DNA from 2 places in the Paenibacillus sp. P46E genome. Region 1 is predicted to be linked to the other one. Evidence: riboswitches for the same ligand, from Rfam matches in the RefSeq annotation. Region 1 holds a riboswitch; the other holds the start of a gene.
The links. A riboswitch is a leader RNA that binds a small molecule or an ion and turns the genes downstream of it on or off. The one in region 1 is predicted to bind glycine.

Region 1 (8,679 bases):
TCTTGCTGTATCTAAGAGTTACCAGTATAGAGAGCCCTACGGAACTGTTCTTATCATCGGACCCTATAATTATCCGTTCCAGCTGCTGATTGAACCGCTGATCGGAGCCATTGCGGCAGGGAACAGCGCGGTCTTAAAACCCTCCGAGAATACTCCTGCAGTTACTGCTGCCGTTAAGAAACTGATCGCCGAAACCTTTGCCGAGACGTATATCAGAGTGATTGAAGGGGAGAAGGAGACCACCTCGGCGCTGATTCACGCTCCCTTTGATTATATCTTTTTTACGGGAAGCGTACCGGTCGGCAAGATCGTCATGAAAGCTGCTGCAGATCACCTTGTGCCCGTCACGCTTGAGCTTGGGGGCAAAAGTCCGGCTATCGTGGAGCGGACTGCGAACCTTGACGTTGCGGCCAAACGGATTATTTGGGGGAAGATGATGAACGCGGGGCAGACATGTATTGCCCCGGACTATGTACTTGCCCATGAAGAGATTCGGGAGGAATTGATTGCCCGGATGAAGACGGTGCTGACAGGGTTCTTCGGACCGGACGCCAGAGTAAGTCCGGATTATGGCCGAATCGTCAATGAACGACAATTCGACCGCTTGGCCGCAATTCTGGAAGCGGGACCGAATAGCGTGCTTTCGGGCGGGAAAATGCTCAGAGATGAGCTCTACATTGAGCCAACACTGCTTGCGGCAACCTCTTGGTCGGACCCTGCGATGCAGGATGAACTCTTTGGGCCGATTTTGCCTATTATGGGCTTCCGTCTAGTGGAGGAGGCGATTGAAATGGTGAATGCCCGTCCCAAACCGTTGGCACTGTACTTGTTTACCGGACAACGTCAGGTCGAGGAGGAAGTACTCTCACGCGTCTCCTTCGGCGGCGGGTGCGTGAATGATACGATCAGCCATGTTGCCAATCACCACCTGCCATTTGGGGGAGTAGGAAACGCGGGGATCGGTGCATATCACGGGAAATACAGCTTCGAGCTGTTCTCTCATACCAAAAGCGTCCTCACCAAAAGCACGAGGCTGGATATCCCTTTCTTATTTCCGCCTTATGGCGACAAGGTCAAGTGGGTCAGAAAGATTATGCGTTAATACATGAGAAACGACGATCAGGAGGTGAACAAGATGAATAATGTACAATTTGCATCACTGGATGATGTGAAGAAAGAACTGCTGATCATGGAGGGGTACGACGTTATCCCAACCAAGCAGTGGCCGCTCTATGAGATTCTTGCCCATTGCGCTCAGACCATTGAATATTCTATGACAGGTTATCCGCAGCTGAAGCCCAGAATTGTGAGACAAACCATCGGCCGCATCGTGATCCGGAAATTTTTGAAGCAGGGCCATATGAAGCATGATTTGACGGCACATGTACCAGGTGCGTCCAAGCTTGAAAAACAGGGAACCGTCAAAGAGGGAATCGGACTTCTCCTCAAAGCAATTGATACCTTTCAAGCATACGAAGGGAAGTTAGCTCCCCACTTGATCTTTGGAGATCTAAGCAAGGAGGAGTATGACCGGTATTTCACCATGCACGTTACAGATCATTTCTCCGAGGTGCAGTTCGCAAGCTAAGCCAGTGATTGAATGCCAAAAATATCTGGAAGTAATTGGTCTGAGACTTTTATCACTGATCTGATACTCCCATTGCAAGTAATATGTTAGAATATCAGAAACGCAGGTACATTAACTTCATAATTCGCAAGCTATGATTGCTATGGATCACACTATAGCAGGAGCAGCTTCTGGAGAGACCACGGAATTCCGTGGCGCCGAAGGGTTCACAATCTCAGGCAAAAGGACAGAAGAGTACGGAATGTATTTGTCATGCTGACAGCAGCAGGACAGGTATTTTTTCATATTCTTATAACCCGGGAGATTGGATGACATCCAGTCTCTTTTTTTATTGGCATCAATACATAGTATTCATAAGGGGGAACTAGGAATGGCGCAAACAGAATTAAAAAGAGAGCTGGCCAACCGGCATGTTCAACTGATTGCCATCGGAGGCACTATTGGTACAGGATTATTCCTGGGATCGGGCAAGGCGATTCAGCAGGCGGGGCCCTCCATCATGATTACCTATCTAATCGTGGGCATCGCTGTGTTTTTCGTGATGAGAGCGCTGGGAGAGCTTCTGTTGTCTAATGCGGGATACCAGTCATTTACAGATATTGCCGAAGACTATCTTGGGCCCCGGATGGCATTCATCACGGGTTGGACCTATTGGTTCTGCTGGATCATGACGGCTATGGCTGATGTGATTGCAGTAGGCGTATATGTGCAGTATTGGTTTAATATTCCGCATTGGGTACCTGCTGTCGTCTGCCTGATTATTTTGTTAGGACTCAACTTACTGACTGTCAAAAACTTCGGTGAACTCGAATTCTGGTTTGCTCTAATCAAAGTCATCACGATTCTTGCTTTAATCGGCATAGGTATCATTTTCCTGATTATGGGGCTCAAGACGGATGCAGGATCGGTAACAGTCCGGAATCTTTGGGAACACGGAGGCGTGTTTCCGAACGGTGTAAAAGGTTTTTTATTTTCCTTCCAAATGGTGGTGTTTGCATATGTCGGTGTGGAATTAGTGGGGGTGTCGGCAGCGGAAACCGCGAATCCGGAGAAAAACATCCCATCTGCGATCAACAAAATACCTCTGCGGATTCTCTTCTTCTACGTTGGCGCGTTGTTCGTCCTGCTGTGCATTAATCCATGGACGGAACTCAGTCCGGCAGAAAGCCCTTTTGTAAAAACCTTTAGTCTAGTAGGGATTCCAATCGCCGCAGGGATTATCAATTTCGTCGTATTAACTTCAGCCGCTTCTGCATGCAACAGCGGGATGTTCTCGACAAGCCGGATTCTTTATAATTTGAGCCGGAAGAATCAAGCCTCCGTTCATTTTGCCAAACTGAATAAAAATCATGTACCCGGAAACTCGTTATTCATTTCTACGCTGGTCATATCTGCCGGTGCTCTTCTGAGCAAGCTCATTCCGGAGCAGGCCTTTGGAATCGTAACCACCATAAGTGCCATTTGTTTTATCTGGGTGTGGGGTGTTGTTCTCGTATGTCACATCAAATATAAGAAGACCCGGCCAGAATTACATTTGAAATCCAAATTCAAAGCACCGTTAACGCCGGCGGTTAATATTGTGGTCCTCGCTTTATTTGCTGCCATACTCATTATAATGCTGATCGCTAGAGAAACACGTCCGGCATTATTGTTTACGCCTCTATGGTTCATTCTGTTATATGTTTTGTATTCGGTAAATAGCAGGAAGAGGGAGCAGGACAACAAAATAATCAATGCAGAACCGACAATTCAATAAATCAAAGCAGCCCTCAATTCCACCATTCAGTGGTTTTGGGGGCTGCTTTGATCAAGACAACTCCCCATTAATGTGGAAGAGCCCTCCATTCTAAAAAGATTGTATACTGTTCTAGAGAGGTTCTGAATCCGCGAAATGGAGGATACTATATGACATTGTTTAATGAAAAAAGCGAGTCTCGCCTGATTGAGATTTTAAAATCGAACATACCAGATATTGGGGATTTACTGAATCCAGCAGCTGAGGAAGCAGAAATCAACCAAGCAGAGAGAATGATGAATTGCAGATTTCCAGATGATTTCAGACAATTATACATGAAACATAATGGAGAAGGAGATCAGGTGTTTGGAGTTATGGCTGGTTTTAGCTGGATGACCCTACAATCGGTAACGGCTACCTGGAGAAGGCGTCAGAATTCAGGCTGTGATATTATTTCCGGCAAACCGGATACAGTGAAAGAAGGGGAATATAGAAAGGGATGGGTCCCTTTTGCTGAAGATGGAGGAGGGTCGTTCCTTGTAATGGATCTGGAACCCGGAGTAAAGGGAAGTTATGGTCAAATCATTACATTAGACCGCAATTCGAATATTTCCTATGTTATTTCAGAGAGCTTGGGGCATTTCTTTGAATTTATCGAATCAGGCTTCAGCAATGGTGAAATCAATGCCATAGACGAGGAGGAAGTGATCCTTATTCACCGGAAGCATGGACATCTGTTTGATGATGTGCTGGCGTTGACTACAATGGAAACAGAAAAAAACAGCGTTATCCCAGTCAGCGGATTTTGGGCCGAGTATTTTGAAGATGATCATGAAGGCGGTTTTATTTCTGCAGAAACATTGAATAAACAGAGAATGGTCTTTATTCGGTCTGATCTGGCGAGAAAACACGGAGTAGTATCCTTGGATATTCTGACCCGTATGCCTAATCTTAAGGAACTTATTATACATGCCGATGAAATTGCAAATTACGATGTACTCAGACAGTTGCCTGGATTAACAGAGCTTGTAATAGGGGGGCAATCCTTTAAAGAGTCTGATTTGGAGTACCTAGTATACTTAGAAGAGTTACGGCAACTAACATTCACCAGACTATCATTAACGGACATATATAAACTGAAGGATATAAAAAAATTAAAAAATCTCAGATTATATAAAATGGACTCAATGGACAGCAAAGCAATAGGAGCCTTAGTAAACTTGACGGAATTAAGCTTAGAAGAACTAGAAGTTGGCGATTTGAGCTATATTTCAAACCTTAGGAAGTTGAAAAAACTGGAACTCAAAAAAGTGACAATACCTGACTTAGCGTTTTTAAAAGACCTAAGGAATTTAACAACTTTTAAAACGGATAGTTGTGCAAAGGATGAATCGAATATACCCGTTCTAGGAGAATTGCAGAAATTACAGGAGTTCACTTATCCGGTTGGCGATTTAACCCTATTCAAAAATTGTACGAGTCTTCGGGATATTGGAGTAGATGCATCAAGATTTAGCGGATTGGAGGAGATTTCCGGGTGTAGTATAACCGGCATCACAATATTTCAGGCAACATCAGAGGAACATGCAAACTCCGTAGTCGCTGAGTTCAATAAATATTTCAACCTTCAGTCCTACGGATGGCAGGTGAGTTGGTGATGAGCGAGGAACAGAAAGATAAGGCAGCAGGAGAAGTTCTATTTATTTATCCAATGACCATGGAGGCAAGCAGCGGACTTACGATTCAGGACCTGATCACTATGATTCAATCTGCCCGGTATTCTAAGGAAAGCGAAGCTGTTGAGACGGAACACTTTGATGCAAAGATGCTCTTGGATTCATTGAAACAAACAATCTTAAATGCCGGAACATTATTTATGGCGTACGATGTCCATACGAATTATCCATACATCGACGGTAATGACCAGGTATGGGTGTTCTCTGAGGAAGCATTCTCAGCAGATGCGGCGGATTATTACCTGCAGCAGTTCATTGAGCTGGAAATGAGAAAGATCAGCCGGGAGAAAATCCCCATGATACTCGCTGAGCTTCATCTCCTTGGCATCCGCAACCTTCTCATTGATAACGGGCAAAACACGCTCGTGATCAGCAGAGACGATCTATTGCCGCCGCCCGATTGGAGCGGAACGCCGGAGATCCATATTCCTCTGAGCAATCCGGAGCTGCAGCATGCGATGCTTTGTTTTTTTCAGGCCATGTATTCCCGGCAGCAGTATGAAGGCAAGAATCAGTATCTTCAGGTGGCAGAAGCCCGGATGCTGGATGAACTCGTCCAGGCGAAGTTTTTGGTGCCGATGCAGCTTACGGAAGAAGAACCGTCCCCCCCCTGATGAACAGGGCCTGAAGACGTTGAAGCAAGGAACGTACATTCAATTTGCCTCCCTTGGCGTGGAGGGGGAAGAACCTTGGTTGCCGGTATTCACAGATTGGCTTGAGTTTGAAAAAGGATATGATAAAACAGTATGGGGCGGCAATATCGCTACCTACGAGGATATTGTGACCCTATCGGAGAACATGAGCGGAGCTGTCATTAATTTCCGGGGGATCGGTTTCCGGTTGGACGACAAGAATAAGCGCATGATCGCCGAATATAAGAGGTTGTAGAGGAAAAAGGACAAAGAAATGCTGAAAAAAAGAACCTCGGCTTTAAGCTGCTTCTGGTATTCTACCGGATGCGGCTTTTTATTTGTTGACGGTTAGATTTAAATGGAATATAGTTTCAAATGAGATATAGTATCAAATTAAATAAAATGTCAAAATAAGAGGGGCGGCTATTACCTCATTTTGAAAGGAGAAACGATAATGAATCTTCAAGAAAATCGAAGATGGTGGGTACTGAGTGCACTTGCCATCGGCATACTTGCAGTGGGTCTGGACATGACCATTCTCAATCTGGCTTTGCCTATTCTAGCTACGGATTTGCACGCATCCAACCGGGAACTTCAATGGTTTGCCGATGCGTACAATCTTGTCTTTGCTGCGTTACTTCTTCCTGCGGGACTACTAGGTGACCGTTTAGGCCGGAAAAAGATGCTTATCATCGGGCTGATTGTATTTGGAACGGCCTCGGTGGCATGCGCCTACTCAGACTCAGCAGGGGAACTTATCGCTGCACGCGCTGTTCTTGGTCTTGGGGCTGCTCTACTGGTGCCTTTATCGATGGCGATTATTCCTATATTGTTCACTGAAAAGGAACGTCCTAAGGCAATAGCGGTGTGGATGATGGCTAACGCATTTGGAATTCCACTAGGACCTATTGTTGGCGGATGGCTGCTTAACAACTACAGGTGGGGGTCAGTGTTTCTTATTAATATTCCGCTTATTCTTATTGCACTGTTTGCAGTTTCCATATTATTGTCTGAATCCCGGGGTTCTGGAATTCAGAAGGTAGATCACATTGGTGTATTAACCTCAAGCCTTGGATTAGTCGGTATAACCTACGGTGTTATTGAAGTAGGAGAAAAGGGATGGGGGAACCCGACAGCATTAGCTACGATTGTTATTGGCATGCTGTTGTTGTTTGCTTTTATACTCTGGGAGAAGCGTATCCGTCATCCGCTGATTGATCTCTCGTTGTTCCGTTCGGCCAGCTTCACCTGGGGGACAATATTGGCTACGCTTGTTTCATTTATGATGTTCGGTATGTTGTTTGTAACGCCTCAATATTTTCAAGCCGTCCAAGGGGCCGATGCACAAAGCGCGGGTCTAAGGTTACTGCCACTGGTGGGAGGTCTCTTAGTTGGTTCGCAAATTTCTGACTGGCTTCAGTCACGGTTTGGTACCAGGATAACCATTGCACTTGGTTTCTTGGTACTTGGTATTGGTGTTGTTCTTGGTGCTTATACCAGTTTGGGCAGCGGATACGGTTATACTTCGGTATGGATAACGGTTGTTGGTTTTGGAATTGGGTTTGCACTACCTGCAGCTATGGACGAGGCTATGTCTGTACTCTCTGCTGAACGGAGTGGTGTAGGCTCGGCACTCATTATGTCATTGCGCCAAGTCGGGGGTACAATGGGGGTGGCTATTCTGGGTACCTTACTTAGCAAGGGTTATCGTGATAAACTGGATTTGGACGGATTGTCAAGTGACATTGCAGAAGTAGTTCAGCGAAACGTATCGGCAGGTACAACATATGCCCACCAAATGAATTCAACAAATCTGCTTCATTCCGTTCGCTCAGCATTCGTTCACGGAATGGGAGTTACACTATGGATGTGTGGCGGTGTGGCGGCGCTTGGTATCGTATTAACTCTATCCTTCTTGAAAGTTCGTATAGATAGAAACGGAAATGCATCTTCGGATATGAAGTAATTAAAATGTTGGGGAGTGAACATCGTGTTATCGGATGATCAACGAAGTAATGGATTGCGCGAACGTAAAAAAGCAAAGACTATGGCAACCGTTCAAAAGCACGCATTGCGGCTTTTTCGCGAGTTGGGCTATAAAGCTACCACTGTGGAGCAGATTGCGGAGGCAGCAGAAATTTCATACAGCACCTTTTTTCGTTACTTCTCTACGAAAGAGGATGTATTGCTTATCGATAACTATGATCCTCTTTTTGTTGCTGCTTTTGAAGACCAGCCCTCTAATCTGAGCCCGCTCCAAGCAGTACGTAACGCTATGCTTTCTGGAATTAAGGATATGTCCACAGATGAGCTAACTACGGTGCGTGAACGTAACGAGCTTATTATGAAGGTCCCGGAACTGAGGGCTGCGAGTCTAAATAACATGACCCAAATGATGCAGTTGATCATGGAATTAATAGCTAAACGAGTAGGCCGTAATCCGGAAGACTTAGCGGTGCGCACTTTCGCTGGTGCAATTATTGGTGTCAATATCTCTGTGATGCTGTACTATGCGGAGAATCCTGATGCTGATTTTTCCACATTGTTAGATGAAGCCTTGAGCAATTTAGAGGAAGGCTTGCCATTGTGAAGCCGAATAGCTATATTAGTAAGGAAGAAATTTGATGCAAGTCAAAGGCCATCCCGCGAAGGATGGCCTTAAACTTGCCTTTACAGCCATCACGGGGAACCGTATCATAAGCAGGGCGGAATTTAGAGTTTTCTTAGTTTTGCCTGCTACCGTCTTTTGAAGCGGGTACAATTACAATCATTGTGATTCAGAATGTTGGCATGATAAGATTATAAGATCGTAAATTAATGAAGAAGGTGATTTAGATTTGAAGAAGCTGCAAAAGCAAATACCGCTGCTTTGGCTATTAACCATTCCGTTAATAGGCCTGCTGTACTCGCTGCAGAACCATCTGAGACCAGTCGAGCATGTACTGGTGACAAAGATGGATCAAGCCACTCCGTTCATACCGGTTTTCT
Region 2 (8,679 bases), on a different contig from region 1:
TGCGGCGCATGAGGGGCTCGGCTACGGCGAAGAAGCCGCAGGTTGGACCACCGAGTGAAGCCGGAATGCCTAGCGGCTGGGCGTCACCGACTACAATGTCGGCGCCAAGCTTGCCCGGTGTTTCGAGAATGCCGAGTGCCAGCGGATTGGCACTGACCACGAGCAGGCCCTTCACGGCATGGATCAGCGGCTCCATCGCACCAAGGTCCTCAATGGCGCCGAAGAAGTTCGGTGACTGTACCAGTACGGCGGCTGTGTCACCGTCAATTGCGGCGGCTAGCTTGGCCTGATCCGTTACTCCGTTTGCGTAGTCAATCTCCACAACATCCAGGCCCCATGCACCCGCTGAGGTACGCAGTACCTGGCGTGCTTCGGGGTGAACGGTGCGGGAGACGATCAGCTTTTTGCGTTTTGTCGCACCGGCGGCAAGCACCGCAGCTTCCGAGAAGGCGGTCGCACCGTCATACATGCTGGCATTCGCTACTTTCATGCCGGTTAGCTCGCAGATATAGGACTGGAATTCGAAGATCGCCTGCAGCTCGCCTTGGCTGATCTCCGGCTGGTAAGGGGTATAGGCGGTATAGAATTCCGAGCGGGAAATCACATGGTTAATGACAACGGGGATATGATGGTCATAGAGCCCTGCACCGAGGAAGCTGGCATGGGTGTCGAAGCTGGCATTGCGGTCAGACAGCTCTTTCATATGGCGCAGCAGTGCGTATTCATCAAGTGCCTCTGACATCGGCATCGTTCCCTGATAACGGACAGCCTGCGGGATGTCGGCAAACAGCTCCTCCACGGATTGAATCCCGACAGCCTCCATCATCTCGTTACGGTCTTGCTCGGTCATCGGCAGATAACGGTGCTTCATTGCGGCTTCACTCCTTGGCTTTTTTTATAAAATGGCGCTTTGACCACGGCCGCCTTAAGCTGTTTGCCGCGGATCTCCACGTATACCTCTGTTCCAAGCTCCGAATAGGCGGCGTCCAGCAGCGCCAGACCCAAATTGCGTTTCAGCGTTGGCGACTGTGTGCCTGTAGTGACCTCCCCGATCTTCACACCATCCGCGTAGACCGGATAATGCGAGCGCGGAATCCCGCGGTCAATCATTTCCAGGCCCACGAGGCGGCGGGGCAGTCCGGCTTCCTTCTGCTTCACCAGTGCGTCCTTGCCTAGGAAATCGGCTTTGTCCAGCTTCACGAAGAACTGGACTCCCGCTTCCAGCGGTGTAATGTCCGCCGACAGCTCCTGACCATATAGCGGCAGCTTGGCTTCGAAACGAAGCGTATCGCGTGCGCCGAGTCCGGCGGGAGTCAGACCGTGCGGAGCGCCTGCCGCAAGCAGGCCATTCCACAGCACAGCTGCTGTGTCCAGCGGTGCATACAGCTCAAAACCGTCCTCACCGGTATACCCGGTCCGGGAGAGCAGAACCTCAACGCCGCAGACTACAGCGCGCTCGATGAAATGGAACGGTGCAAGCTCCGCGATGGGAGCTGAGGTAACTTCGGCCAGAATCGTCTCAGCCAGAGGGCCTTGCAGTGCGAGCAGCAGCGTCTCATCGGAGACATTGTTCAGCGTCACGCCGCTGAATTCATCTGTGAGATGCTCCTGCAGCCACTGGAAGTCTTTGTCGATATTGGAGGCATTGACGACCAGCATGTAACGCTCTTCGCCGAGGCGGTAGACCAGCAGATCATCGACTACACCACCGCTTGGGTAGAGCATCAGGGTGTACTGCGCACCGCCATCCTGAAGACGGCTAACATCATTCGTGGTCATCCGCTGCAGAAAGGCTTCCGAGCCGTTGCCGCTGACCATGAATTCGCCCATATGCGATACATCGAATAGTCCGGCCTGCCGGCGGACCGCCTCATGCTCCTTCACGATTCCCGTGAATTGCACCGGCAGCTCCCAGCCGCCGAAATCAATACATCTGGACTCTGCATAGGCGGAGTAAAGGTCGTAAAAAGGTGTTCTTTTCAAAGCATCCATCGGCTCACTCCCTTGTCTGATTACATGCGAAAAAGGACAGGCAAAAGACAAATATGCACAACCCGCATATAAGCCTTTCGCTCTGTCCTTTGTACCTGAGAGTTACCCTGCTGACCAGCGCGCAGGTTTCCCCGTTGGTGATCTGAATCCCTGCCGGGCAGGTTTCAGATAGCTCTCCAGAGATGCGTCCGGCAAAGGTCCTTTTGCCTGAGAGATTCACCCTCCCGGGCTTACTCCTTCGGCGCTGTCTTCTCAGAGACAGTCTCTCCCTATGCCATCATTCGCAAACCGTATTGTTTTCTACTGACTCCATTAAAGCGGGTATACAACTCCGCTGTCAACAAAAAAACGTCAAAAAGATGACAAATTTTATTTTCCTGTCAGTTATATTGACATTGAGCGGCGCAATAACTTAGTCTATAACTAATTTTACAACTCCAAATTTGGAAAAGAGGCGGCTTAAGAATGAGTGAAGTGCTAGACAACCTGTTGTACAGCGAAGAGCATGAATGGGCACAGCAGGGTGAAGGGCGCATAGTACGTGTCGGAATTACGGATCATGCCCAGCATTTGCTTGGTGATATCGTATTCGTGGAGTTTCCTGAAGTGGGTGCGGCCCTCTCGGCTGGCGACAGCGTAGGCAGCATCGAATCCGTCAAGACGGTATCTGAGCTCTATTCTCCGGTATCGGGAACAGTGACCAGAATCAACGATGCACTCGAAGCCAGCCCGGAGCTGATTAACGATCAGCCTTACAGCGGCGGATGGATTTTTGAACTGGAAATCACTGGGGAGTTTGCCGAAGTGGCGTCCGGACTGCTGGATGCGGCAGCTTATGGCAAGTTAATTGAAGAATAGAATACCCTGCGGACACTAGTTTCCGGCATATAAAATAGAGACAGGCCTTCACATCACAATTCGTGTTACTAATGTGTGAGGTCTGTCTTTTTGTGATTTTTCATGTGTACTCATACATTGGAATCTGCCGCTAATTAGGGAATTCGAGAAGCCCGGGATACAGCAGCGGTGCGATGTGCCATAACACAGGAAGCAGGGCGATCGCAATAACCGCGAACACCATGCAGAGCAGGGTGAAACGGTAACGCTTCCGTGGCCGTCCCGCAGGCCTTAGCACGAAATAGTACACGCCAAACGAGTATAAGGGGAACAGTATCGCAAGAGTCATAGCCATGCATACCATGAAGGTCGACTCCCCGGCATTGCCCACGATCATCGCCATAGGATCATATCCAGGATCAATCTGGTACAGAAAAAAAAGAAGCGGGAAATAGGCGAAAAGGACGTGCAAGGGGAACAAACGGATGTGCCGGTCTTCTGCCAGCCCATACAGCATCCACCAATACCCGAGCCAGAGCAGGGCAAATGCCCCCCCGGCCAGCAGAAAATTCCCGCCCATCCATAACAGATCACTGGCGCTATATGCTGCAGTACTATTCCCCCAGAAAATGGAGTATGGCGAGAATAACATCAGGATTGCGACGGCAGCACCAGCCAGCGGGGTGAAGAAAATTTGAAAAAAAGCGGTAACCATCAATGATACGAAAAGCCGCAAATTCCTCGAAAAACGGGTGGGGTCAGGTGTTGCTCCTTCAGTGGCCTGCATCGCGTTCAGTCTCCTTTACCAGCACAAGTATATTCATTGGTCTTCTGCTGACTCTGAGCTGAAAGGTAATGCTACTCCTCTTCCTGAAGTTGCCGCAGCACCGTAATCTCCACGCGCCGGTTTTTCTGCCGTCCTTCTGGAGTGGAATTGCTCACTGCTGGACGGGTATCTGCATATCCGGCATATTGAAACGTATCCGGGTTCAATCCCTCTTTATCTAAAAAGAAGCGCAGCACCGAGAGGGCACGGGCGCCGGATAATTCCCAGTTGTCGTTATAACGGGAACCGGCAGACACCGGCGTATTATCAGTATGGCCTTCGATACTGATTGTTGCTCCAATGCCGCGGAATAGTCCTGACAGCTGCCGCAGCGCGGGGAGCGCGGGCGCTTTGAGCTCGGCCCTGCCGACATCGAACAAGTAACGGTTGCTGAGCGTAATCGCAATGCCTTGCGGTTTATCCGCCACAAAGATCTGGTCACCCAGATTGTTGTCTTTGACATATTGGGTGATGACGCCCATGAGCGCAGCCAGTTTGGCTTCCTGCTCGCGGAAGGCCTGCTCACGCGCCGAAGGCTCCGGGTCGGCAGGGGGTGGACTGGCCGCCGGGCCGGTAGCTGCATTTTCCTGCTCCTGACCTGTATCAGAGCTGTCTCCGCTCCCCCCGTTCTTCCCATTCCCCGTTCCTGCGGATTGCAGCCCTTTTTGACCATCCAGAACACCATTTCCACCATCTAATACCGGATTTCCGCTTCTAAAAGTGTCCGATAAAGAGCTCGTGACGATGTTGAACTTATGTGTATCCAAACTGCTCATGGCAAACAAAATCACGAAGAAAATAAGCAGCAGTGTAATCAGATCTGCATAGGTGATCATCCAACGGTCGCGGTTTTCCCGTCCATCTGTGCGAGGCTTTCTGCGGTTTCTCTGTCTCATGAGGGACCTCTGGTAATATCGCTGCCGTGTTCCTTGGCGGAACGGTTCAAGAAGGAACGGAGTTTTTTACGCACAAGCTGGGGATGATCCCCGTTCTGCAGGGCAAGAATGCCTACCATAAGCATTTCCATAGTACCCAGCTCACTTTGGCTGCGGGATTTGATCTTGGAGGCAATGGGTAAAAATATTAGATTAGCGCTGGCCACACCGTATAGAGTCGCTGTAAAAGCAACTGCGATGGAAGCTCCCAAGTTAGAAGGATCGGTAAGACTGCTGAGCACGCGGATCAGACCCATAACCGTACCGATGATGCCCATGGTGGGCGCATAGCCGCCTGCGGCTTCAAAAATTTTGGCATAGCCTTCGTATTTGAGCTCTTTAGCATCCATCTCCAGCTCCAGAATCTGCCGGACCTGCTCGGGGTCTGTTCCGTCAACAATGAGCATGAGTCCTTCACTGGTAAAGGGGTCGGGATGCTCTTCGGCTCTTTTCTCCAGGGCCAGCACACCGCCGCGTCTTGTGACTGTGGCCATGGAGATCAGCTCTTCTGCCTGTTCTTCCATGGTGTCCGCATGTCTGCCAAAAGCTACCCGCACCGCCGCTGGCACGCAGCGCAGTCTGGAGGCCGGGAAGCTGATCAGCACGGCGGCAAGCGTGCCTCCGAATACGATGAGTGCAGCATTTAACTGCAGCAGGCCGGACAGGCTTCCGCCTTCCCAGAAAAAGCCGCCGATGAGTGCTGCCAGACCAGCCAGCAAGCCGATAATTGAAGTAATATCCATGAGTTCAAGCTCCTTAAATTTCTATATATTATGGTTTGCATGAATCTGGGCAACACTGTATAATAAACGGGAACAAGTATTCTTATCTTCCATATATTTCAGAACGTATGGAGAGAGAATCATCAGGGCCACAATTATAATATATTTATATATTTTAGACGATAGAGGGGAGACGGGCAAATGAATGATATTGTCGTCAGTACGCAGACTTTTCAGTTGGAGTCCGAGTACACACCCCAGGGCGATCAGCCTCATGCCATACAGGAATTAGTAGACGGCATCCGGCAGGGCAAGAAGCACCAGACGCTGCTGGGAGCGACCGGTACAGGGAAGACCTTTACCATCGCACAAATGATTTCCAAGCTGAACCGGCCCACGCTGGTTATTGCGCACAACAAGACGCTGGCTGCCCAGCTTGCGAGTGAGTTCAAGGAGTTTTTTCCAAGCAATTCTGTAGACTACTTTGTCAGTTACTACGATTATTACCAGCCAGAGGCGTACATTCCCTCCTCCGACACCTACATCGAGAAAGATTCCAGCATAAATGAAGAGATTGATAAGCTTCGCCACTCAGCGACCAGTTCCTTGTTCGAACGGCGTGACGTCATCATTGTGGCCAGTGTTTCCTGTATTTACGGCCTCGGTTCTCCGCAGGAATACGGAAGCCTGCTGCTGTCGCTGCGTGTGGGTATGGAGAAGCCGCGGAATCAGATTCTGAGCCGGCTCGTGGATATCCAGTACCAACGCAACGACATTAACTTTGTGCGGGGCACTTTTCGCGTGCGCGGTGATGTGGTGGAGATCTTCCCGGCTTCACAAGGCGAGCATGCCATCCGTGTAGAACTGTTCGGTGATGAGGTGGAACGGATTACTGAAATTGATGTATTGACCGGAGAATTGATCGGGGAACGCGACCATGTGGCTATTTTCCCGGCATCGCACTTTGTCACCCAGGAAGAAACCATGCGTGTGGCTCTGGTTAATATTGAGCGTGAGCTGGAAGAACGGCTGGCTGTGCTCCGGGATGCAGGCAAACTGCTGGAGGCCCAGCGTCTGGAGCAGAGGACCCGTTACGATATTGAGATGATGAAGGAAGTCGGCTTCTGCTCCGGGATCGAGAACTATTCCGGACCGCTCACCTTCCGTGAGCCGGGAGCAACCCCATACACACTTATGGATTATTTTCCTGACGATATGCTGATTGTAATCGACGAGTCCCATGCGACATTGCCACAGATCCGGGCGATGTACAACGGTGACCGCGCGCGCAAGACAGTTCTCGTGGAGCATGGCTTCCGCCTGCCGTCCGCGCTGGACAACCGGCCGCTGCAGTTCGAAGAATTCGAAGACAAGGTGACTCAGATTGTATATGTGTCCGCCACACCAGGCCCTTATGAAATTGAACATTGCCAGACGATGATTCAGCAGATTATCCGGCCTACGGGTCTTTTGGACCCGATTATCGAGGTTCGTCCGACAGAGGGGCAGATTGATGATCTGATCAGTGAAATCCGTGACCGGGTGGAGCGCGACGAGCGTGTACTGGTTACGACTCTGACCAAGAAAATGTCCGAGGACTTGACTGATTATTTCAAGGAAATCGGAATCAAGGTCCGCTACATGCACTCTGACATTAAGACGCTGGAGCGTATGGCGATTCTGCGTGATCTCCGGTTAGGCGCCTTCCATGTTCTCGTGGGGATCAATTTATTGCGAGAGGGTCTGGATTTGCCGGAGGTATCCCTCGTAGCGATTCTTGATGCCGACAAGGAGGGTTTCCTGCGCTCCGAGCGTTCACTCATTCAGACCATCGGCCGTGCGGCACGTAACTCCAATGGCCGTGTAATCATGTACGGTGACCGTATCACAGACTCGATGGAAAAGGCTATGTTCGAAACCCAGCGCCGCCGGGAAACGCAGATTGCCTATAACGAGAAGCATGGAATCACACCCACTACGATCAACAAAAAAGTTCGCGAAATCATCGAGGCGACTAAGGTTGCCGAGTCCAAGGCCGAATATCTCACCGGCGTGGGCGGCAAGATGAGCAAGAAGGACCGTCAAAGCCTGATGCAGCGTCTTGAGGCCGAGATGAAGGATGCTGCCAAGAATCTGCAATTCGAGCGTGCCGCAGAGCTGCGCGATGCTCTGCTGGAGCTTCGGGCAGAGTGAGGCAGTGCCATATGCATACTTGATTTACAATAAAGTACAGGAACGGCGCTGCATATGGCCGTTCCTTTTGGATAAATTGCTCATCTTTCTTGCGCATCCCGAAGGGACAGCCCGCAGTTTGCAGTTTGCGCATCCCGAAGGGACAGCCCGCAATTTGCAGTTTGCGCATCCCGAAGGGACAGCCTGCAGTTTGCAGTTTGCGCATCCCGAAGGGACAGCCCGCAGTTTGCAGTTTGCGCATCCCGAAGGGACAGCCCGCAGTTTGCAGTTTGCGCATCCCGAAGGGACAGCCTGCAGTTTGCAGTTTGCGCATCCCGAAGGGACAGCCTGCAGTTTGCAGTTTGCGCATCCCGAAGGGACAGCCCGCAGTTTGCAGTTTGCGCATCCCGAAGGGACAGCGGTTTTCCCAGAAGCGCCTACATTCCAGCGGTCCCTTTAGGGACAAGTGCTCTTCAGTCCACATCAACTAAGCCCATCCGTCCTCCCTCCTTCGTCAGTAGCATTGCGGGTGTCCAGAGGGTGCAACCCTTGGGGCCCTCCCTTGGCTAAGGGAGGGTTTGGGAGGGATCGAAAATTTTTTCAGGAAAATATTTTTACAATTTTAAAAGGTCTTTAGGAGGTTATACCGTTGGCGAATGAAAATATTGTAATTAAGGGTGCGCGAGCGCACAATCTCAAGAACATTGACGTAACGATTCCGCGTGACCGCTTCGTCGTGCTGACGGGACTTAGCGGCTCAGGCAAATCGTCGCTTGCATTCGATACGATCTACGCAGAAGGACAGCGCCGTTATGTGGAATCCCTGTCAGCGTATGCACGACAGTTTCTGGGCCAGATGGAGAAGCCCGATGTTGATTCGATTGACGGGTTATCCCCGGCGATTTCCATTGACCAGAAGACAACAAGCCGCAACCCGCGTTCTACCGTAGGTACGGTTACGGAGATTTATGACTACCTCCGGCTGCTGTTTGCCCGGGTAGGGCATCCGCATTGTCCGGATCATGGCATCGAAATTACGTCACAGACCGTGGAGCAGATGGTAGACCGGATTATGCAGTATCCCGAGAAGACCCGGCTGCAGATTCTGGCACCGGTAATCTCAGGGCGCAAGGGTGAACATAAGGGACTGTTCAGCGACATCTCGAAGCAAGGCTTTGTCCGTGTGCGCGTAAAC

Region 2: it holds a riboswitch for glycine, as region 1 does, so the genes downstream of both, gcvT (glycine cleavage system aminomethyltransferase GcvT) here and A3849_RS07775 (amino acid permease) in region 1, are expected to answer to the same signal.

What each region holds. Positions count from the first base shown of each region.
Region 1 is NZ_LVYZ01000029.1:121,754-130,432, reverse strand. It holds gene A3849_RS07785 (aldehyde dehydrogenase) at 1-1,102, shown strand, start outside; gene A3849_RS07780 (DUF1569 domain-containing protein) at 1,136-1,588, shown strand; glycine riboswitch at 1,749-1,828, shown strand; gene A3849_RS07775 (amino acid permease) at 1,959-3,344, shown strand; gene A3849_RS07770 (SMI1/KNR4 family protein) at 3,494-4,981, shown strand; gene A3849_RS07765 (hypothetical protein) at 4,981-5,673, shown strand; gene A3849_RS07760 (SseB family protein) at 5,693-5,947, shown strand; gene A3849_RS07755 (MFS transporter) at 6,146-7,657, shown strand; gene A3849_RS07750 (acyl-CoA-like ligand-binding transcription factor) at 7,682-8,281, shown strand; gene A3849_RS07745 (phosphatase PAP2 family protein) at 8,529-8,679, shown strand, end outside.
Region 2 is NZ_LVYZ01000033.1:12,490-21,168, reverse strand. It holds gene gcvPA (aminomethyl-transferring glycine dehydrogenase subunit GcvPA) at 1-871, opposite strand, end outside; gene gcvT (glycine cleavage system aminomethyltransferase GcvT) at 868-1,992, opposite strand; glycine riboswitch at 2,178-2,273, opposite strand; gene gcvH (glycine cleavage system protein GcvH) at 2,458-2,850, shown strand; gene A3849_RS09705 (hypothetical protein) at 2,981-3,616, opposite strand; gene A3849_RS09700 (flagellar motor protein MotB) at 3,688-4,551, opposite strand; gene A3849_RS09695 (flagellar motor protein) at 4,548-5,333, opposite strand; gene uvrB (excinuclease ABC subunit UvrB) at 5,514-7,505, shown strand; gene A3849_RS09685 (hypothetical protein) at 7,573-7,944, shown strand; gene uvrA (excinuclease ABC subunit UvrA) at 8,134-8,679, shown strand, end outside.